Linked DNA regions of Pseudoduganella dura. The protein of the gene in region 2 interacts with the protein of the main gene of each other region in a pairwise test. Links are inferred from orthologs where the notes say so. Each region holds a gene or a part of one and is shown on either strand. Other genes may lie near its edges.

What was found.
Region 1: the proteins of eno (region 2) and rpe interact in binary tests that used the Escherichia coli proteins (3 or more experiments, as listed by UniProt). The link is inferred for Pseudoduganella dura from one-to-one orthologs.

Annotation. Positions count from the first base shown.
Region 1 is NZ_WNWM01000002.1:2,251,696-2,262,622, forward strand. What follows is about bases 3,440-6,338. They hold rpe (ribulose-phosphate 3-epimerase), read left to right. Parts: upstream 3,440-4,505; coding sequence 4,506-5,171; downstream 5,172-6,338. Other genes in these bases: GJV26_RS09955 (MltA domain-containing protein), read right to left, coding at 3,440-3,727; GJV26_RS30445 (hypothetical protein), read left to right, coding at 3,737-3,859; apaG (Co2+/Mg2+ efflux facilitator ApaG/CorD), read right to left, coding at 3,955-4,329; GJV26_RS09970 (phosphoglycolate phosphatase), read left to right, coding at 5,174-5,905; trpE (anthranilate synthase component I), read left to right, coding at 6,177-6,338. In the rest of the region: GJV26_RS09940 (enoyl-CoA hydratase), read right to left, coding at 1-622; GJV26_RS09945 (MFS transporter), read left to right, coding at 704-1,975; GJV26_RS09950 (universal stress protein), read left to right, coding at 2,027-2,464; more of GJV26_RS09955, read right to left, coding at 2,483-3,439; more of trpE, read left to right, coding at 6,339-7,673; GJV26_RS09980 (anthranilate synthase component II), read left to right, coding at 7,675-8,259; trpD (anthranilate phosphoribosyltransferase), read left to right, coding at 8,262-9,302; GJV26_RS09990 (LysE family translocator), read left to right, coding at 9,316-9,957; indole-3-glycerol phosphate synthase TrpC, read left to right, coding at 9,968-10,768; GJV26_RS10000 (GGDEF domain-containing protein), read right to left, coding at 10,862-10,927. UniProt on the Escherichia coli protein: Catalyzes the reversible epimerization of D-ribulose 5-phosphate to D-xylulose 5-phosphate.
Region 2 is NZ_WNWM01000002.1:4,680,892-4,691,802, reverse strand. What follows is about bases 8,029-10,911. They hold eno (phosphopyruvate hydratase), read right to left. Parts: upstream 10,171-10,911; coding sequence 8,887-10,170; downstream 8,029-8,886. Other genes in these bases: kdsA (3-deoxy-8-phosphooctulonate synthase), read right to left, coding at 10,446-10,911; ftsB (cell division protein FtsB), read right to left, coding at 8,466-8,795; GJV26_RS20455 (ammonium transporter), read right to left, coding at 8,029-8,195. Also shown: GJV26_RS20480 (TonB-dependent receptor), read left to right, coding at 1-994; GJV26_RS20475 (glycerophosphodiester phosphodiesterase), read left to right, coding at 1,003-2,130; GJV26_RS20470 (SDR family oxidoreductase), read left to right, coding at 2,217-3,281; GJV26_RS20465 (hemin-degrading factor), read right to left, coding at 3,387-4,541; GJV26_RS20460 (TonB-dependent receptor domain-containing protein), read right to left, coding at 4,552-6,798; more of GJV26_RS20455, read right to left, coding at 6,990-8,028. UniProt on the Escherichia coli protein: Catalyzes the reversible conversion of 2-phosphoglycerate (2-PG) into phosphoenolpyruvate (PEP). It is essential for the degradation of carbohydrates via glycolysis.

The DNA.
Region 1 (10,927 bases), 2.4 Mb from region 2 along the record:
TCTGCATGGCCACTGACAGGGGCATCGAAGCGATCGTTGCGGCGGCGGCCAACGCTTCTTCAAGCAGCTTGTCGGCAGGAACCACGCGCGACACCAGGCCTGAACGTTCCGCTTCCGCCGCATCAATGGTGCGTGCCGTCAGCAGCATGTCCATCGCTTTCGCCTTGCCGATCGCGCGCGGAAGGCGCTGCGTGGCGCCGGCACCCGGGGTGACGCCGATCTTGATTTCCGGCTGGCCGAACTTGGCCGTATCGGCAGCGATGACGAAATCGCACATCATCGCCAGTTCGCAGCCGCCACCCAGCGCATAGCCGGCCACGGCGCCGATCACCGGCGTGCGCACCTTCAGTATGTGTTCCCAGTTGCGCGTGATGTAATTGTCGCGGTAGGTATCCTGGTAGGTGTAATCGATCATCGCCGGAATATCGGCCCCTGCCGCGAAAGCCTTCTCGCTGCCGGTCAGCACGATGCAGCCGATCTGGGGATCCCTGTCGAATCCGGCAAGTGCCTCGCCAAGTTCGTTCATCATGCGGTCGTTCAGCGCATTGAGTGCTTTCGGCCGGTTCAGGCGGATCAGCGCCACTTTGCCGTGGACTTCGACGATCAGGTCTTCATATTGCATGCGTGCCTCCGGGACGGTTCGATCGGGCGATTGTAGCCTCATCGGCGCGCCGTTGCCATTGGCTGCTATGATCGGCGGCCGATGCCGCTCCCTCTCTTCTCCACGATCGCCGAACGCTGGCGCACCGATGCGCTGCTGGCGAATACCGATTTCCGCCGCTACTGGGCCAGCATGGTGCTGACGAGCTTCGGCTCGCAAATCGGGACGCTTGCGCTGCCGCTGTGCGCCGTATTGCTGCTCCATGCGACGCCGGCGCAGATGGGCATCCTGACCGCATGCCAGGCGATCCCGTTTGCTTTCCTCGCCCTGCCCGCCGGCGTGCTGCTCGACCGCAGCCGCAAGCTGCCGATCCTGCTGGCCAGTAAATCGGCCCAGGGCATTTCGCTTGCCTCCATTCCCGTTGCGTGGTGGTTCGACCTGCTGGGCATGCCGTGGCTGTATGCGGTGGCGGCCGTCCAGGGATCCTGCAATGTGATCGGCGGCGGCGCCGAACAGATTTATCTCACCCTGCTCGTGGGCCGCGACCGCATGGTGGATGCGCAGTCCCGCTTCGCCACCACGGATTCCATCTCCCGGCTGCTGGCGCCCGGTCTCGCGGGCATCCTGATCCAATGGCTGACCGCCCCCGTCGCGATCGTCGTCAACGCGGCCACGTTCTTCATCTCGGTGTGGAATGTCGCGCGCGTGAAAATGCGTGAAACGGTACCGCCGCGCAGCAACCGCCATCCGCTGCACGACGTCCGCGCCGGATTCGCCTTCATCTGGCGCCAGCCGCTGCTGCGCGCGCTGGCATGGGTGGCCGGCGCCTGGCATATCCTGTTCTATGGTTACTCGGCGCTGCTCGTGCTGTTCGCCACGCGCGAACTGGGCATGAGCGCGGGCACGCTGGGCATGGCGCAGATGCTGGGCGGGATTGGCGTATTCGTCAGTTCGCTGTTGCTGCGGCCGCTGAACCGGCACTACGGCGCCGGCATCACGATGATCATCGGCACGGCGTCGATGGCACTGGGCTTCGTGCTGATGCCGCTGATTCCGCGCGACCTGTTCGGCGATGCACGCTGCAGCGCGGCGGCCTACGCCGCTCTTGTATTCTGCTTCGACCTGGGGGCAATGCTGTTCTTCGTGCCCTACCAGGCACTGCGCCAGAAAGTGACGCCGGACGAAATGCTGGGCAGGATGATCTCCACCATGCGCTTCCTGACCGTGGCCGTGGCACCGCTGGGGGCCCTGGTCGCCGGTTACGCGGGCGACCATCTCGGCGTACGCCCGGCGTTGTATTGCATCGCCGTGGGCGGCGTGCTGCTGGCCGCCGGGGCCGTTTCGTCACGCCCGATCCGAAGCGTGCGCCCATGATGCCGGCGCGGATCTAGACTACCTATTGCCAACTTTGCAAGGGCGACCGTCATGTTCAAGAACATCCTGTTACCCACCGATGGCTCCGGCCTGTCGGTCAAGGCGACCGACACAGCGATCCGCTTCGCCCAGGTGCACGGCGCGCGCATCGTTTCCATCTGCGTCGCCCAGCCGTTCCCGTTCGTGCCGATGGCCGAGGGCGCCGTGGTGCCCGATACCGCGGTGTTCGAAACCCAGATCAACGCGGCCGCCAAGATCAATATCGACAAGGTGGCGGCCTCGTGCGCTGCGGCCGGCGTACCGTTCGAGGGGATCGTTACCGCATCCCACAGCCCTTATGAAGAGATTGTCGCCGCCGCGGAAAAGCACGGTTGCGACATCATCCTGATGGCCTCGCACGGCCGCAAGGGCTTGAACAAGCTGTTCCTCGGCAGCGAAACGCAAAAGGTGCTGGCGCACACGACACTGCCGGTACTCGTCCTGCGTTGATGAAGCAAGGACCGGCTTCTAGCGGGTCGGGCGTGGCAGCAGCACCCACACCTGCCCGCGCTGCTTCATCCAGCCCGCGTTCTCGGCTGCCTCGGTACCGAATCCAAAGAAGAAATCGACCCGGATGGCGCCCCGGATCGCGCCGCCCGTATCCTGCGCCATGACCAGCCGCTGCAGTGGAATCTCGCTGGCGGCCTGGGTGGTGGCCAGATACAGCGGCACGCCGGACGGAATCTGCGTCGTGTCCACCGCCACCGAGCGCTGCGGTGTCAACGGCACGCCCAGCGAGCCCTTCGGCCCCACATTCGGGTCCGGCAGCCGCTCTTCCCTGAAGAACACATAGCTCGGATTCACATTCAACAATTCCTGCTTGCGGGTGGGATGTCCGGCGATCCATGCCTTGATGCCCTGTGCCGACGCCTGCTCGGAGGTCAGCTCGCCCTGCTCGATCAGCCACTTGCCGATCGATTTATAGGGATGGCCGTTCTGGTCCGCGTAAGCCACGCGCACGGTCTCGCCCGTATCGAGCTGCACGCGGCCCGAGCCCTGCACTTCGAGGAAGAATGCTTCCACGGAGTCGTCGACCCACAGCAGTTCCTTGCCGCCGAAGGCCGAACGGGCGATTTCCTCGCGGCTGGCATACGGCACCACCTTCTTGCCCTGCAGGCGGCCGCGCAGCCGCTTGCCCTTCAGTTCCGGGTAGATGCCGGCGAGCTCGATCGTCAGCATGTCGTCCGGCACCTTGTATAGCGGCGTCTGGTACGGGCCTCCCTGCTTGCGGGCGCCGCGCAGCAGAGGCTCGTAGTATCCGGTCACCAGGCCGCTGTCGGCGCCGTCCGGCGCGACCACGCGGTGCGGCACCAGGAACGTTTCGAAGAACAGCCGCACCGCGCGCTCGTCGCTCCCGTTGACGGTGCGCGCGATCGTGCATGGCTCCTTCCAGTCCGCCCGCTTGCCGATCACGGAACACGACGACTGGAAGGCCGGCCAGGCCGCGCGCACGTCATCGCGCGACCAGCCCGGCAGGTCGGCAAACGAGCCGGGTACGAAGGCGGTCTTCGATGGCGGCACCGCCGGCTCGGCCGGAGACACGGACGGCTGGGGTGTCGGCTGACTGGATGGCTGGGAAGCGGGCTGGGAAGCTGCCTGGGAAGCGGGCTGGGGCGCGGGCGTTGTAACGCAACCGGCCAGCAGCGCCGCGAGCAAGGCGGTCCCGCCCGACAGGCGGATATTACGAGGTAGACTATGGCGTACAAAAATCATGGAGGCGGTATGTGGATTCTGATGGTCGAGGCATTCGTGGCGCTGTTCCTGCTCGTCTTCATCGTCTGGTGGACGATGCCGGGCAAGAAAAAGACGCCGCCGGCCAAGCGGCCGGACCAGCCCGACAAATGAGCGGATAAAAACGGATGATAATCGCTGGGGGCCGGCGCCGCGGGCCGGCGCTCAAGGTCGGCGCCGCAGGCCGGCGCCGGGGTAGGTACTGAAGGTCAATGCAGCGAGTGCGGCAGCGTCAGCACGAATTCCGGGATCTTCGCTTCGAACTGGTGGCCATCCTCGGCCACGCAGAAATATTCACCCACCATCGAGCCCTGCGGCGTCTGCAGCGCCGTGCCACTCGTGTATTCGAACTGTTCGCCCGGCTGCAGCAGCGGCTGGTGCCCTACCAAGCCGAGGCCGCGCACTTCCTGCACGTGGTTGTTCGCGTCGGTGATGATCCAGTGGCGCGAGATCAGCTGTGCCGCCACGGTGCCGGTGTTCTTGATCGTGATCGAGTAGGTGAACACGAAATTGGTGCGTTCGGGGTCGGACTGCTCGGGCAGGAACTGGGTCCTGACCGACACCGTGAATTCATATTGGGCCATCGGTATTCCTTTATTGCTGGGCAAATGTGCCGAAACTTCAAATGTAGCGTTTTATTAATACAGTTTCACATTGCACCGCAAATCCCGCACACATGCAAGCTGCACTCCGCAGAATACGGGGCGGCAGCGTAAAATAGCGGCTGACTTTTTGCTTATTCCTCTTTGCCACGCCTGTCATGACAACTTTCCGCATCGCCCCCAGCATCCTGTCCGCCGACTTCGCCCACCTGGGCGAGGAAGTCAAAAACGTCGTCGCCGCCGGTGCCGACATCATCCATTTCGACGTGATGGACAACCACTACGTGCCGAACCTCACGATCGGCCCGCTGGTCTGCCAGGCGATCCGCCCGCATGTGCAGGTGCCGATCGACGTGCACCTGATGGTCAAGCCCGTCGACCGCATCATTCCCGACTTCGCCAAGGCCGGCGCGAACATCATCACGTTCCACCCCGAGGCGTCCGAGCACATCGACCGCACGCTGCAGTTGATCCGCGACAACGGCTGCAAGGCCGGCCTCGTGTTCAATCCGGGCACGCCGCTGTCGTACCTGGAACACGTGATGGACAAGATCGACATGATCCTGATCATGTCGGTCAACCCGGGCTTCGGCGGCCAGTCGTTCATTCCGCAGGCGCTGAAGAAGATCGAGCAGGCGCGCCGCCTGATCGACGAATCGGGCCGCGACATCCTGCTGGAAGTCGACGGCGGCATCAAGATCGACAACATCGCCGCGGCTGCGAAAGCCGGTGCGGACACCTTCGTGGCCGGCTCGGCGATCTTCGGCCAGCCCGACTACAAGGCGGTCATCGACGCGATGCGCACCCAGCTGGCGGCGGTATAAGCATGACGGCGGCTGCCCACCCCCTGGCCGGCGTGCGCGCCGCCATCATCGACCTGGACGGCACGATGCTCGACACCGTGCCCGATTTTCACGTGGCCATCAACCGCATGCGTGAAGAGCTGGGCCTGGAAGCGATCACGGCCGAACAGATCAAGAACATGGTCGGCAAGGGTTCCGAGAACCTGATCCGCAGCGTGCTCTCCCTCGACCACGACGACGCGGCCGTGGAACAGCACTTCGCCGCCGCGATGGACGCCTACCAGCGTCACTACCTGGCGATCAACGGCCACCACAGCACGCTGTATCCGGACGTGGCCGCCGGCCTGACGGAGCTGAAGGATGCCGGCATCCGCCTCGCCTGCGTGACCAACAAGCCGCTGGCGTTCGCGCTGCCGCTGCTGAAGCTGAAGGAGCTCGATGGCTACTTCGAAGTGATCTACGGCGGCGATTCGTTCGAAAAGAAGAAGCCCCATCCACTGCCGCTGATGAAGGCCTGCGAATACTTCGGCCTGCCGCCGCACCAGGTGGTGGCGATCGGCGACTCGTCGAACGATGCACAGGCGGCCCGCGCCGCGGGTTGTCCGGTGCTCACCGTGCCTTATGGTTATAACCACGGAGAGCCTATACACGATACGGATTCGGATGGTATAGTGGAAACGCTGCTGCATGCTGCGCAGCTCATCAATGCCCATAATTCGCCAAGTAATCCGGCGAACGACGCGCAGACCCCTTAAGCGAAACCTTAAGCAAAACTCTTAACCGAACGCTCGTCATCAACGATGTTTCTCAATAAAAGACACAACGTTACTCACCAGGGATCGATCGAGGCCTGGCTGTGGCGACGCTGGCAATCCTTGGCAAACTGAGCCACATTGATTGCTGCCGTCGGAGATTGCGCGCGACCACCCTTCATCGCTGACTTCTTCGCTCTCCCGGCAGGTTTTTAAAAACCTCACCGCCACCATCACGCCCGAAATGGGTTCGCGTGGCGGATTGGAGAGAACCATGACCGAACTCGAATTCCGCTCGCTGGCCACGCAAGGCTACAACCGTATCCCCCTGATCGCGGAAGCGTTCGCCGACCTGGAAACGCCGCTGTCGCTGTACCTGAAGCTGGCGCAGAGCCAGCAAACGGGCAAGAACACGTTCCTGCTGGAGTCCGTCGTCGGCGGCGAGCGCTTCGGCCGCTACTCGTTCATCGGCCTGCCGGCCAGGACGCTGCTGCGCACGCACGGCACCCGCACCGAGATCGTCACGAACGGCGAAGTCGTCGAAACGCACGACGGCAATCCCCTCGAATTCATCGAGCAGTACCAGGCCCGCTTCAAGGTCGCGCTGCGCCCCGGCATGCCCCGCTTCGTGGGCGGCCTGGCAGGCTATTTCGGCTACGACACCGTGCGCCACATCGAGAAGAAGCTGGCAAACAGCGCGCAGAAGGACGACCTGGGCCTGCCGGACATCCAGCTGATGGTGACCGAGGAACTGGCCGTCATCGACAACCTGTCCGGCAAGCTGTACCTGATCGTCTACGCCGATACCACGCAGCCGGAATCGTTCTCGAAAGCGCGCCTGCGGCTGAAGGACCTGAAGGCGCTGCTGCGCCGCGGCGTCGATGCGCCGGTCACGTCGTCGTCGGTGCGCACCGAGGCGATCCGCGACTTCGACAAGGATGCGTACCTGGCCGCCGTGGCCAAGGCGAAGGAGCTGGTCATGGCCGGCGACCTGATGCAGGTGCAGATCGGCCAGCGCATCCGCAAGCCCTACGTGGATTCGCCGCTCACGCTGTACCGCGCGCTGCGGTCGCTGAACCCGTCGCCGTACATGTACTTCTATAACTTCGGCGACATGCAGATCGTCGGCGCCTCGCCGGAGATCCTGGTGCGCAACGAAACCCTGCCGGATGGGGAAAAGAAAGTCACGCTGCGCCCGATCGCCGGCACCCGCCCGCGCGGCGCCACGCTTGACAAGGATGCGCAGCTGGCCGAGGAACTGCTGGCCGACCCGAAGGAAATCGCCGAGCACGTGATGCTGATCGACCTGGCCCGCAACGACCTGGGCCGCATTTCCGAGATCGGCAGCGTGAAGGTCACCGACAAGATGGTGATCGAAAAATACTCGCACGTGCAGCACATCGTGTCGAACGTCGAGGGCAAGCTGAAGTCCGGCATGTCCAACCTCGACGTGCTGCGCGCCACCTTCCCGGCCGGTACGCTGACCGGCGCGCCGAAGGTGCGCGCGATGGAAGTGATCGACGAGCTGGAAATCTCCAAGCGCGGCATCTACGGCGGCGCCTGCGGCTACCTGTCGTTCGGCGGCGAGATGGACGTGGCGATCGCGATCCGCACCGGCGTGATCAAGGACGGCATGCTGTACGTGCAGGCCGCGGCCGGCATCGTGGCCGACTCGGTTCCCGAGATGGAATGGCTGGAAACGGAAAACAAGGCGCGCGCCGTGCTGCGCGCCGCCGAACAAGTGCAAGACGGCCTGGATGGGGAGTTCTGACATGCTGCTGATGATCGACAATTACGATTCCTTCACCTACAACATCGTGCAGTATTTCGGCGAGCTGGGTGAAGACGTGCGGGTGCACCGCAACGATGAAATCACGATCGCCGAGATCGAGGCGCTGGACCCGGACCGCATCTGCATCTCGCCGGGCCCGAAGGATCCGGCGCAGGCCGGCATCTCGGTCGAAGTGCTCAAGCATTTCGCCGGCAAGAAGCCGATCCTGGGCGTCTGCCTCGGCCACCAGGCCATCGGCGAAGCGTTCGGCGGCAAGATCGTCCGCGCCAAGGAAGTCATGCACGGCAAGACATCCCCGATCGCCCACACCGGCGAAGGCGTGTTCAAGGAGCTGCCGAGCCCCTTCACGGTGATCCGATACCACTCGCTGGCGATCGAGCGCGCTTCCCTGCCCGCCTGCCTGGAAGTGACGGCCTGGACGAACGACGGTGAAATCATGGGCGTGCGGCACAAGGACTTCGACATCGAAGGCGTGCAGTTCCACCCCGAATCGATCCTCTCGGAACATGGCCACGCCATGCTGAAGAATTTCCTCGAACGTACAGCCCCGGGCGCGAAGGAATGACCATGCCGATCACCCACCAGGAAGCGCTGATCCGCTGCATCGAACACCGCGAGATCTTCCACGACGAAATGCTGCACCTGTTCCGCCAGATCATGAGCGGCGAAATGTCGCCCGTGATGGTGGCCGCGCTGACGATGGGCCTGCGCGTGAAGAAGGAAACCATCGGCGAGATCACCGCCGCGGCGCAGGTCATGCGCGAGTTCTCGACCAAGGTGCCGATGGCGGACACCACCAACCTGCTCGACATCGTCGGCACCGGCGGCGATGGCGCGCATACCTTCAACATCAGCAGCGCCGCGATGTTCGTGGCCGCCGCGGCCGGCGCGCGCATCGCCAAGCACGGCGGGCGCAGCGTCTCGTCGTCCTCCGGCAGCGCGGACCTGATCGAATCGCTGGGCGCCGACATCAACCTGAAGCCGGAGCAGATCGCGCAATCGATCGCGCAGACCGGCATCGGTTTCATGTTCGCGCCGAACCACCACGCCGCCATGAAGCACGTGGCGCCGGTGCGCCGCGAACTGGGCGTGCGCTCGATCTTCAACATCCTCGGCCCGCTCACCAATCCGGCCGGCGCGCCGAACATCCTGATGGGCGTGTTCCATCCCGACCTGGTCGGCATCCAGGTGCGCGTGCTGCAGCGCCTCGGCGCCGAACATGCGATCGTGGTGTATGGCCGCGACAACATGGATGAGGTGTCGCTGGGCGCCGGCACGCTGGTCGGCGAACTGGTCGACGGCGAAATCCGCGAATACGAGATCCATCCCGAAGACTTCGGCCTGCAGATGGTGGCCAGCCGCAACCTGAAGGTGGCCAACGCCGCCGAATCGAAGGCGAAGGTGCTGGGCGTGCTGTCCGGCGACACCGGCGCCGCCACCGATATCGTCGCGCTCAATGCCGGTACCGCGCTGTATGCGGCCGGTGTCGCGCCGTCGATCGAGACGGGCTTCGTCAAGGCGAGGCAGGCGATCGAGTCCGGCGCCGCGCTGGCGAAGCTGCGCCAGTTCGTCGAAGTCACCCAGGCGCTCGGCGCCGCCAACGCCTGATAAGGACCGGCCCATGTTCGGCATCCACGACCTGACGCTGTTCATCGTTTCCGGGCTGCTGCTGAACATCATGCCGGGACCGGATTCGCTGCTGATCATGGCGCGCAGCGCCACGCAGGGCTGGCGCGCCGGCGTGGCCGCCTCGCTCGGCATCGGCGCCGGCACGATGGTGCATGTGCTGGCCGCCGCTGTTGGGCTGTCGGCACTGCTGGCCACTTCCGCTGCCGCATTCAATGTCGTCAAATGGGTTGGCGCGGCGTATATCGTCTGGTGCGGCATCGGCATGCTGCGGGCGAAGCTGAAGGGCTCGCCCGGCGATACGGCCACGCCCGCTCCCGCGCCATTGCCTTACCGCCGCATCTTCGCCCAGGGCTTCCTCACCAACGTGCTGAACCCGAAAGTCGCGCTGTTCTTCCTCGCCTTCGTGCCCCAGTTCATCGATGCCGATGCGCCGAACAAGCCGCTGGCCTTCATCGTCCTCGGCTGCATCTTCAACTTCAACGGCATGTTGTGGTGTAACGGCCTGGCGCTGTTCACCGCATTCGCCAGCGCCCGCCTGAAAGTCAAACCGATCGTCGCGCTGTGGCTGAACCGCGTTACCGGCAGCCTGTTCCTGGTGCTGGGCGCCCGCCTCGCCCTCGCCGACCGTCATTAAAAGCAAACCCATGTCCGACATCCTGAACAAGATCCTGGCCGTCAAGGCCGACGAAGTGGCCGCGGCGAAGAAGCACCGCAGCCTGTCCAGCCTGCGCGCCGAAGTGGAGGCCGACCGCGAGTCGCGCGCCGCGATCCGCGGCTTCGAAGCGGGCCTGCGGGGCAGGATCGCCGCCGGCCAGGCCGGCGTGATCGCCGAAGTCAAGAAGGCCTCGCCGTCGAAAGGCGTGCTGCGCCCGGACTTCCGCCCCGCCGCCATCGCGCAGAGCTATGCCGAAGGCGGCGCCGCCTGCCTGTCGGTGCTGACGGACGAGCAGTTCTTCCAGGGCTCGACCGAGTTCCTGCAACAGGCCCGCGCCGCGTGCGCGCTGCCGGTCATCCGCAAGGACTTCCTGGTCGACATGTACCAGGTCTATGAAGCGCGGGCGATGGGGGCCGACTGCATCCTGCTGATCGTGGCCGGCCTCGATCACGGCCTGATGGCGGAAATGGAAGCGTGCGCCCACGAGCTGGGCATGGACGTGCTGGTGGAATCGCACGACGGCGACGAGCTGGCCGCCGCGCTGAAACTGAAGACCAACCTCATCGGCATCAACAACCGCAACCTGCGCACGTTCGACGTGTCGCTGGACACCACGCTGGACCTGCTGCCGCGCATCCCGGCGGAGCGGCTGGTGGTGACCGAATCCGGCATCCTGGGCCGCAGCGATGTGCAGCGGATGCGGGAAGCGAACGTGAATGCCTTCCTGGTGGGCGAGGCGTTCATGCGCGCAGAAGATCCGGGAACGGAGCTGAACCGGCTGTTCGCCTGAAAAACCGGGGTCAGCCCCCTTGAGACACTGGCTGCAAGCACTGACGCCGACTCTTACCGGGGACAGACCCCATCCGCCATCCCGTGGCGTGAATTACGCGGCCGCGCGCCAGGTTTCGATCCGGTCGCGGCCGTTTTCCTTGGCGCGGTACAGCGCCTC
Region 2 (10,911 bases):
ATGGCGCGTCCGTCCCGACCTGGTACTGCAGGGCGGCTTCAAATCCAGCCTGCAGTTCGCGCGCGGCATGATGCCGGTGCAGCCGAAACGGGGTGCCATCGCCGGCGGCTCCACCGCGCTGCCGGAAGGCGATATCGATACGAAGAAATGGTTCCTGCCGCAGCTGGGCGCGCGCTGGGACATCACGGCGAACGACCAGGCCTTCGTCAACGTGCAGAAGAACATGCGCCAGTTCGTCACCTACGGCGGCGGCGGCGCGTCGCCGTGGAGCCTGGCGAGCCAGTCCGCGTTCGACCTGTTCAAGGCCACCGCGAAGCCGGAAACGTCGGTCACGTTCGAAGCGGGCCTGCGCACCAGCCGCTCGCTGAACGCCGGCCCCCTGACCGGCTTCGACGGCCAGGTCAACCTCTACCACGTTAACTTCAAGGACCGCCTGCTGACGATCAGCCCTACCCCGGTGATCTCGTCGATCATCGGCGGCAACCCGGTGCTGGCCAACGTTGGCAACGTGAAGACCGACGGCATCGACATGTCCGGCACGTTCCATTTCGGCCGCACGTTCTCGTTCTACGACGCCATCTCGTACAACCGCTCGAAATACGACGACAACTACCTGAACGGCTCCGCCACCGTGCCGACGGCCGGTAAGAAAATCCCCGGCAGCCCGGAATGGATGAACAAGTTCGTGGCCTCCCTGACCCTGGCCGGCACCGAGTTCCAGCTGACCGGCGACTACGTGGGCAAGCGCCAGGCAACCTATACCAACGACCTGGCGGTCAGCAGCTACTTCCTGATGGGTCTCGGCGTCTCGGGCAAGCTGCCGTTCCTCGACGGCGGCTGGGTGAAGAATGCGCGCTACCGCGTCAACGTGACCAACCTGGCCGACCGCCAGGGCGATCTGAACGTGGTCGTCGGCGCCGCCGACAAAACGTACAATACCTTCCCGATCGCGCCCCGCCAGGCCTTCCTCACCGTGATGGCGGATTTCAAATGAAGGTGGACATGACCAGCAAGCGTTTCCTGTCGCGCCGCGGCTTCATCGCCGCCGGCGCCGCCACCGCCGGCGCGGCATTGGCCGGTTCATTGCTGCCGCACGCGCACGCCGCCGGCACCGCCGTCAAACCGCTGGTATTCGCGCACCGCGGCGCCTCGGCGCTGCGGCCCGAACACACGCTGGCGGCCTACGCCAAGGCGATCGCGGACGGTGCCGATTTCGTCGAGCCGGATCTGGTATCGACAAAGGACGGCGTGCTGGTCGCGCGCCACGAAGCCTTCCTTTCCGAGACCACCGACGTGACGCGACGCCCGGAATTCGCCGGCCGCCGCGTGCGCAGGACGATCGACGGCGAAACCCACGAAGGCTGGTTCGTCGACGACTTCACGCTGGCCGAACTGAAGACGCTGCGCGCGATCGAACGCATCCCGCAGTCGCGTCCCGGCAGCGCGAAGTACGACGGCATGTTCCAGGTACTGACCTTCGAGGAAGTGATCGATTTCGTCGCCGCGCAATCGGCCACGATCGGCCGCGTGATCGGCCTGGTGCCGGAGCTGAAGCATTCCACCTACTTCGCCCGCGCCGGCCTGCCGCTGGAAGAGCGCTTCATCGCCACGCTGGCCGCGCACGAATACACACGCCGCGCACCGGTCGAGATCCAGTCGTTCGAAGTGGCCAACCTGCGCATGCTGCGCGAGAAGCTGGGCAAGCGCAGCAACCTGCGGCTGATGCAGCTGGTCGGCGTGGGCCCGGTGAAGCCCGCCGACGTGGCAGCCGACGGCGGCGCCCTCACCTATGCGGAGATGGCCACGCCGGCCGGCCTGCGCACCATCGCCCAGTATGCCGACGTGTTCTCGCCGCCCACGCGCGCCCTGATCCCGTTGAAGAAGAACGGCATGCTCGATGCACCCACGTCGATCGCGGCCGATGCGCGCGCGGCCGGCCTGCGGCTGGAAACCTGGACCTTCCGCCCCGAGAACCGCTTCATCGCCGCCGACTTCCGCGACGGCGGCGGCGAGCACGCGCGCAACGAGGCGGGCTCGATCGCCGAGATGCGGCGCTACCTGGAACTGGGGCTGGACGGGTTCTTCACCGATGACCCCGGACTGGGCGTGAAAGCCGTCGCCGGCCTGTAACGCTCTGCCGTTGCAGCGGCGGCGCACCGTTCCTGCGTGCGCCGCCGTTTACGTTACAGTCCTGCTTTGTCCAACGGGAGTAAAGCATGACCAACAAGGCACTCATCATCGGCGGCAGCGGCGTCGTCGGCAGCGCGCTGGCCGAGCGGCTGCTGGCCCAGGGCTGGGAAGTGCACGGCGTATCGCGCGGCCGTACACCGGGCGTGCCGGGCGTACGGCAGATCAGCGCCGACCTCACGTCGCCCGACGTGGCGCAGGCACTGGCCGGCGTGGACCCCAGCCATGTCTTCATTACCGCATGGTCGCGGCAGGCCAGCGAAGAGGAAAACATCCGCGTCAACGGCGCGATGGTCAAGAACGTGCTCGACGCCGTCGGCCCGGCCGGTTCGGTGCGCCACGTGGCGCTCGTGACGGGCCTGAAGCACTATCTCGGCCCGTTCGACGCCTATGGCAAGGGCGCGGTGCCGGTCACGCCGTTCCGCGAGGAACAGGGCCGCCAGGATGTGCCGAATTTCTACTATGAACAGGAAGACCGCCTGTTCGACGCCGCGAAGGAGTTCGGCTTTACCTGGAGCGTGCACCGGCCGCACACGATCGTCGGCTTCGCGGTCGGCAACGCGATGAACATGGGCCAGACGCTCGCCGTGTATGCCACGCTGTGCAAGCATACCGGCCAGCCTTTCGTGTTCCCCGGCAGCCGGCAGCAATGGTCGGGCCTGGTGGACGTGACGGATGCACGCCTGCTGGCGCGGCACCTGGAATGGGCATCGACCAATGCCGCGGGCGAGAACGAAGACTTCAACGTCGTCAACGGCGACGTGTTCCGCTGGCAGTGGCTGTGGCCGAAACTGGCCGATTACTTCGGCATCGAGGCCGCGCCGCTACCGGATGAGATCAGCCCGCTGGAAGCACGGATGAACGACGCGCCGGCGTTGTGGCGCGAGATCGCCGGACAGCACGGGCTTGCCGAAGCGGACGTGACGCGCCTGGCCTCCTGGTGGCATACCGACGCCGACCTGGGCCGGCCCATGGAAGTCATCACCGACATGACGAAGAGCCGCCAGGCCGGATTCCTCGACTACCAGGGCACGCCGGAGGCGTTCTTCGATCTGTTCGAGCGGTTGAAGCGGGAGAAGCTGATTCCCCGGTAGCCTGCGGATCGCTGCGGTCGAGGCAACCCGACTTCAGCGGCCGGGGCCATTGCGGACGAAAACCGGTGTCCGACACCAGCGTTCATCCGCTGCGGGCCTTGGTCGTCAACCCTTCGGCAACGCGGCCGCCAGGTCCAGCCACGGCTGCGGCTGCGGCTTGCCCCGCTCGCGCACGCCGAAGAACGTGACCACCAGCTCGCCCTTGTCGTCGTAGAACTCCACCGATGTCACGCCGGCGCGCTGCAGCACATAGCCTGCCCTGAATGCCTTGTCGCGCAGGTGCAGGTTGAAGTCGGGGTCCAGCACGTTGAAGTAGCCGGCCGTTTCCTGCACCTTGCCGATCTTGCCGCTGTAGATCTGCGTGACGCCGCCGTTGCCGACGAACGCCATGATCGGCACCTGTTTCGCGGCAGCCTGTTCCAGCAGCTGGCGCACGGCCTGCGGCGTTACCTTCTGCACGGCGCCGGCCGGGGCGAGGCGCAGGGCCTGTTCGCGCGACAGCTTGAACTCGGAAACGATGCGGTTGAACTGGTGCACGTCCGACATCTCTTTCCAGGCCTGCTGGAATTCCTTGACGTCCACCGAAGCGTCCGGCGTGTCGGCCGCTTTCAGAGGGGCCGCCGCGATGGCCAGCTTGCCGTCCTGCTGCGGATGGCGGAAGTCGGCCACCAGCTTGTCGAACACGGCGATCTTGCTGTCGTCCTTCAGGTAGACCTTGTGCACGGCATTGCCGTTCTCGTCGAAGAACTGCAGGCTGCGCGACACGGCGCCGTCCCTGCCCGGCTGGACCACGGCGAACGCATGCTTCCATTTCGCGAAGTGGAAGCGCAGGTCGATCGGGCCGCCCAGGTAGCCGCCGGCGATGTTCAGTTCGCGCGCTTCCTTTTCCGCATCCCTGGCGCCTTCATCCCCTTGCTTGGCAATGCGCGTGGCGACGCCCGCGACTTCGATGACGCCGTTCTCGTTGCGCGTCAGCCCCATCACCTTGCCCAGGTCCAGCGCGCGGCGCATGATTTCGCGCGGCGCGTTGCTGGTGTCGGCCAGGCGCGTGACGGTATTGCCGATGCCGGTCGCCAGCAGTTCGGCCTCGGAGACGTTCAGTTGTTTCGCGGCGTCGCGGATGCCGAGCTTGGGCTGCTCGGTGCGCAGCGCGTTCCAGCGTTCGGCCAGCGTGGCGGCGTGGGCGTGGCCCGCGCCCGTGGCAAGAACGAGAGCGCCGGACAGGGCCAGCAGGCGAAGGTAACGACGGTGGGTTTTCATGCTTTTCTCCTCAGTAAATTACTTTGAGCGTCACGGCGCCGTAGCGGCCCGGACGCGCCTGGCGTTCGATATCGGCCAGCGTCGCGGCCGTGGTGCCGGCGGCAAGGCTGCGCGACGATGCGTAATCCCAGTATTTCTTGTCGGTCAGGTTGTAGATGCCGGCCGTGATGGCGGCATGCTTGCCGATGTTCCAGTAGGCGGTCAGGTCGGCCACCGTGGCGCCGGGCACGGCGAAGCGTGCGGTGGTCACGTTCGAGATCACGTCGGGCTCGGCCTGCTTGCCGCGCACGTTGAAGATGGACAGCGTCGCCCCGCCCCGCTTGGCCGGATCATCCCATGCGAACGTGGTGCTGATCTTGCGCGGCAAGGTCGAGGCCAGTTCGCCTTCGGCACCCGTCTCGGTGTTGCGCGCCTTGCTGTGCTGCACGCCGGCACCCACGGTCACGCTGGCGCCGTTCAGCGCCGCGTTCCATTCGCCCAGCGCGAAGCTGCCTGAGATTTCCGCGCCCCAGGTCTTCGCGTCGCCCACGTTCTCGGGCCGGAACAGGCCCTGCGTGATGGTCGGATAATTGACCGGGTCGGCCGGCTGCGTGGCGTATTCGATGAAGTTCCTGTACTTCGTGTGGAACACCGCCGCATCCATCGTCACGCCGCGCGCCGGGTGCCCCTTCAGGCCCAGCTCGAACGCGTTGCTGGTTTCCTTTTTCACGTCGGCGTTGCCGAGCACCGCGTAGCCGTTGCCGGCAGCGGTGTAGCTGAACGAGTCATAGGTGCCGGTCAGTTCCGCCGCGGTGGGCAGGCGCGTGCCGCGCGTGTATTTCGCGTAGGCCATCAGCTCGGGACGGAATTTCCACGCCAGCTCCAGGCTCGGCGTGAAGTAGTCGTCCTTCCGCTTGCGCAGCTCCTCGCGCGCCGCTGGCACGGCCACCACGTAGTCTTCGATGTTCTCCGGCTTCATCTCGCGCCAGTCGTAGCGCAGGCCCGGCGTCAGCGTCAGGCCGTCGGCCAGCGCCAGGTCGGCGCTGGCGAAGGCCGCCAGCTTCGTGGTGTCCGTGTCCACCATCCGGTTCTTGCTGGTGATCTGGTGGGCGCCGGTGGCGAGCACGGTGCGGTCCTCGCGCCACGGGCGGCGCGTTTCGGTGTCTTCCGCGCTGATGCCATAGGACAGCCGGTGCGCGCCAAGCTCCTTGACGGCGTTGCTGGCCAGGCCGCGGCTCTTGTTGAAGTAGCCCGTCTCGATCGTGCGGAAGTAGCGCTGGCCGCCGGACACGTAGGGGCCGGTCGTCTGGTCGTCGACTTCCGAGTTCTGCGCGTAAATGCGCGATTCGAGCTTGTCGAACAATGCCGCCTTGCCGGCGAATGCATGATCGAGCGAGAAGCGGCTGCGGCGCGTGTCGGATTGCTGGTCGACGCCTTCCGGGTACAGCGTGCTGGTCTTGTTGATGTAGGCGCGGGTATGGCTGGCCTGGTAGGCGTCGACCGTGGCGGTCAGCTTGTGGCCGGCCAGCGGCGACCACGCGATCTTGGCCAGCAGCGCGTCGGACGTCCAGTCGTCCGGGTTGGCCACGGCGCTGCCGGCGGATTCATATTCCTTGCCGTCGCGATGCACGAACACCGTTAGCAATTGCAGGCCGCCGGCCTGCGCCGCCCCGGTCAGCGCATGCATGCGCATGTTGTTCGAGCCGTCGTAGCCGAACTTGTAGTCGGCGTAGACGGGGCGGTCGGCGTTCAGGTAATCCTCCGGCGCCCTGGTGACGAACTGCACCGAGCCGCCCAGGCCCGGCGTGGCGGGGCCGGCGCCGGTAGTCCCGGATGCGATGTTCACTTCGCGGAACGTCTCCGGGTCGAAGTAGTCGCGGCCGATGCCGAAGCTGTTCAGGCTGGAGCCATCCGGCTTCGGCGCGGCATCGGGCAGCGCGATGCCGTCCAGGTCCATGCTGACGCGGTTGCCTTCGATGCCGCGGATGTTGAAGCCCGTGTTGCCGCTGCTGTCCCACACGCTGCCCGAACCGCTCGCCGCGTTCGGCACGTTGACCAGCGGGGCGTAGCGGGCGATGTTCTGCATGTTCTGCGCCGCCTGGCGCGCCAGGTCGTCGGCCGTGACGGCCGTGGTGGTGCCGGCCCTGGCCGCCGCGTCGCGCTGCGCGGTAACGGTGATTTCGCCGAGGGCGGAGGTCGATTGCGCCTGCGCCAGCGGCGCCAGCGCGGACATCAACAGGGCCGGCAGCAGGCGCCGGCGCGCGATAAGTGCATCCATGGTGTTCCAGTGAGAGAGTCAGTTGAAGCTGGCTCCCGGTCCGGAACAGGTGGCTGGCGAAGACCACCATCCTAATGCGAATGATTCTTATTTGCAAGCTCGGATATGTTGCGTAATGTACCTGCCACGTGCCGTGCGGTACGTTCAGAACATACCGCGGGCGCGTGGCCGATACGCCACGGTGGTCGGCATCACCCGGCGATGGTTTCCCGTTCCGGCGTGGCGCTGATCTTATGGATCGACAGGTCGGCGCCGTCGAATTCCTGCTCCGGGTCGAGCCGCAGGCCCATGGTGGCCTTCAGCACGCCGTACACCAGCGCGCCGCCGGCCGTGGCGATGGCGATGCCCAGCAGCGTGCCGGCAATCTGCGACATCATCGATACGCCGCCCAGCCCGCCCAGCGCATGGCTGCCGAAGATGCCGGCCGCGATGCCGCCCCAGGCGCCGCACAGGCCGTGCAGCGGCCACACGCCCAGCACGTCGTCGATCTTCCAGCGGTTCTGCGCCAGCGTGAACATCACGACGAAGATCGCACCGGCCACCGCGCCGGTCGCCAGCGCGCCAAGCGGATGCATCAGGTCCGAACCGGCGCACACGGCCACCAGGCCCGCCAGCGGGCCATTATGGACGAAGCCGGGGTCGTTCTTGCCGAGCACCAGCGCGGCCAGCGTGCCGCCCGCCAGCGCCATCAGCGAATTGACGGCGACCAGGCCGTTGATCTTGTCCAGCGTTTGCGCGCTCATCACGTTGAAGCCGAACCAGCCCACGGCGAGGATCCATGCACCGAGCGCCAGGAAGGGAATGTTCGACGGCGGATGCGCGGAGATGCGGCCATCCCTGCCGTAGCGCCCCCGGCGCGCGCCCAGCAGCAGCACGGCCGGCAGCGCCGCCCAGCCGCCCACGGCATGCACGACGATCGATCCGGCGAAGTCGTGGAACGGCGCGCCGAATGCCGCTTCCAGCGCGGCCTGGAAGCCGAAGCGGTTGTTCCAGGCGATACCCTCGAAGAACGGGTAGACGAAGCCGACCAGCAGCGCCGTGGCCACCATCTGCGGATAGAACTTCGCGCGCTCGGCGATGCCGCCCGAGATGATGGCGGGGATCGCCGCCGCGAATGTCAGCAGGAAGAAAAACTTGACCAGTCCATAGCCGTTGCCGACGACGAGCGTGTCGGTCGGCCCGAAGAAATGCACGCCATAGGCGATGCCGTAGCCCACGGTGAAATACACGATGGCCGACACCGAGAAATCGGCCAGGATCTTGACCAGCGCATTGACCTGATTTTTCTTGCGCACCGTTCCCAGCTCGAGGAACGCGAATCCGGCATGCATCGCCAGCACCATGATGCCGCCCAACAGGACAAACAAGGCATCCGCACCGCTTTTGAACGACTCCATCGACCACCACTCCCTGTCAAAGTGCAAAAGCACCAAGGGAGAGCAAGAAGTGTGCCGTTTTGGGGAGAGATGGCCATCCCAGTGCGGAATAACGAATAATGATGTTTCGCACCGTTATTGACAGCTCGGCAGCACCGAGGTGGTGCGCGCTGCGCCATTTTGGCGCTGAGCAAGATAGGAAAATCGTGGGAAAGGAAGGACCGGCAAAGCCAGGGATTTCCTGGAAAACAGGGTCCGTCCCTGATTTTTCCCGGAAAACAGGGTCCGTCCCTACTTTTTCGGCTCGGCCGGTGGCGGGGCCGGCGTGGCGCCATCGCCGGGAATCTGGCCCTTGCGGAGGATCTGGACGTAGATTTCATTCTGCTTGATCATCGACAGCTCGTAGCGCGCACGTTCCTCGACGGCACCGGTGCCATCCTTCAGGTCGCGCACTTCGGAATCGAGCTTGGCGTTGCGGCGCCGGAGTTCATCGTTTTTTTCATGGGCCGCATCGACCTGCTGCTCCAGGTCCTGCACGCGGAGCCATCCGCCCTTCCCCAGCCATAACGGATACTGAATCAGCAGCAGCAGGGCTGCCAGGGCGAGGGTAATCAGACGCATAGAAAATAAAGAACCGGCCGGGAAGCCCGGCCGGTGTCATAGTGATGAAAGTTACGGCGCTGTACATCGAACGCCGTTGCTGCAGGCGCGGTTACTTCAGATTATAGAATGCATCGCGGCCAGGGTAGCTGGCGATATCGCCCAGGTCTTCCTCGATGCGCAGCAGCTGGTTGTACTTGGCCATGCGGTCCGAACGGGACATCGAACCGGTCTTGATCTGCAGCGCGTTCAGGCCCACGGCGATGTCGGCGATCGTCGAATCTTCCGTTTCGCCCGAGCGGTGCGAGATCACGGCGGTGTAGCCGGCGCGCTTGGCCATCTCGATGGCGGCGAACGTTTCGGTCAGCGTACCAATCTGGTTGATCTTGATGAGGATCGAGTTGCCGATGCCCTTCTGGATGCCTTCCTTCAGGATCTTGGTGTTGGTGACGAACAGGTCGTCGCCCACCAGCTGCACTTTCTTGCCCAGCGCGGCGGTCAGGATGGCCCAGCCTTCCCAGTCGCCTTCGTGCATCGCGTCTTCGATCGAGATGATCGGGTACTTGTCGCACCAGGTGGCCAGCAGGTTGGTGAATTCGGTGGCGCTCAACGAAAGGCCTTCGCCTTCCAGCTCGTACTTGCCGTCCTTGTAGAACTCGGAAGCGGCGCAATCGAGGCCCAGCGCGATCTGCGTGCCCGGCTCGTAGCCGGCTTCTTCGATGGCCTGGATGATCAGCTTGATGGCATCTTCATGGTTGGCCAGGGACGGTGCGAAGCCGCCTTCGTCGCCGACCGCCGTGCTCAGGCCCTTCTTGTGCAGGATCTTCTTCAGCGTGTGGAACACTTCGGCGCCGTAGCGGATCGCTTCCTTGAACGTCGGTGCGCCGACCGGGATGATCATGAATTCCTGGATGTCCAGGTTGTTGTCGGCGTGCGCGCCGCCGTTGATGACGTTCATCATCGGCACCGGCATCTGCATCGAGCCCGAACCGCCGAAGTAGCGGTACAGCGGCAGGCCGGCTTCTTCCGCGGCGGCCTTGGCGACCGCCATCGACACGGCCAGCATCGCGTTCGCGCCCAGGCGCGACTTGTTCTCGGTGCCGTCCAGGTCGATCAGCGTGCGGTCCAGGAATGCCTGTTCGTTCGCGTCCAGGCCCATGATCGCTTCGGAGATCTCGGTGTTGATGTTCTCGCACGCCTGCAGCACGCCCTTGCCGAAGTAACGCTTCGGATCGCCGTCACGCAGCTCGATGGCTTCGCGCGAACCGGTCGACGCGCCGGACGGCACGGCCGCACGGCCCATCACGCCCGATTCCAGCAGCACGTCGCATTCGACGGTCGGATTGCCGCGCGAGTCGATGATTTCGCGGCCGATGATATCTACGATTGCACTCATGTGTAGTCTCCAAGGTTGTGGAAGGCAGGTGGACGCGTCGCTGCATGTGGTCGCATGAACTGTCGTGCAACCGGGCTTGCCACGGGCTTGCCAAATTAGTAGCGCGCAAAAATTGCAGCAAGAGTAACAGAGGATGGCCTTCGAGGGAAGTACGACGGCCGGCATGCAAGCCCGAGCAGCCCCTGTTTCAAGGAAAACACGGACATCCGCGCAACACGCAAAACGGGCCCGGCAGCCGATGGCTGCCGGGCCCGCTTCAATGCGACGGCCGGCGCTTACTCGAAGCTGTTCTCGAGGAAGCCCGACTTCTTGGTGATGCGATCGAGCTCGATCAGCGTGGACAGCAGTTCCTTCATGCGGCCCAGCGGCACGGCGTTCGGACCGTCCGACAGCGCGGTGGCCGGCGTGGGGTGCGTTTCCATGAACAGGCCGGCCACGCCGACCGCCACGGCCGCGCGCGACAGTACGGGCACCATGTCGCGCATGCCGCCCGACGACGTGCCGTTACCGCCCGGCAGCTGCACCGAGTGCGTGGCGTCGAACACCACCGGCGCGCCGGTCTCGCGCATGATCGCCAGCGAGCGCATGTCGGACACCAGGTTGTTGTAGCCGAACGAGGCGCCCCGTTCGCAGGCCATGAAGTTGTCTTCGTTCAGGCCCTTCGCCTTTGCGGCGGCACGGGCCTTGTCGATGACGTTCTTCATGTCGTGCGGTGCCAGGAACTGGCCCTTCTTGATGTTC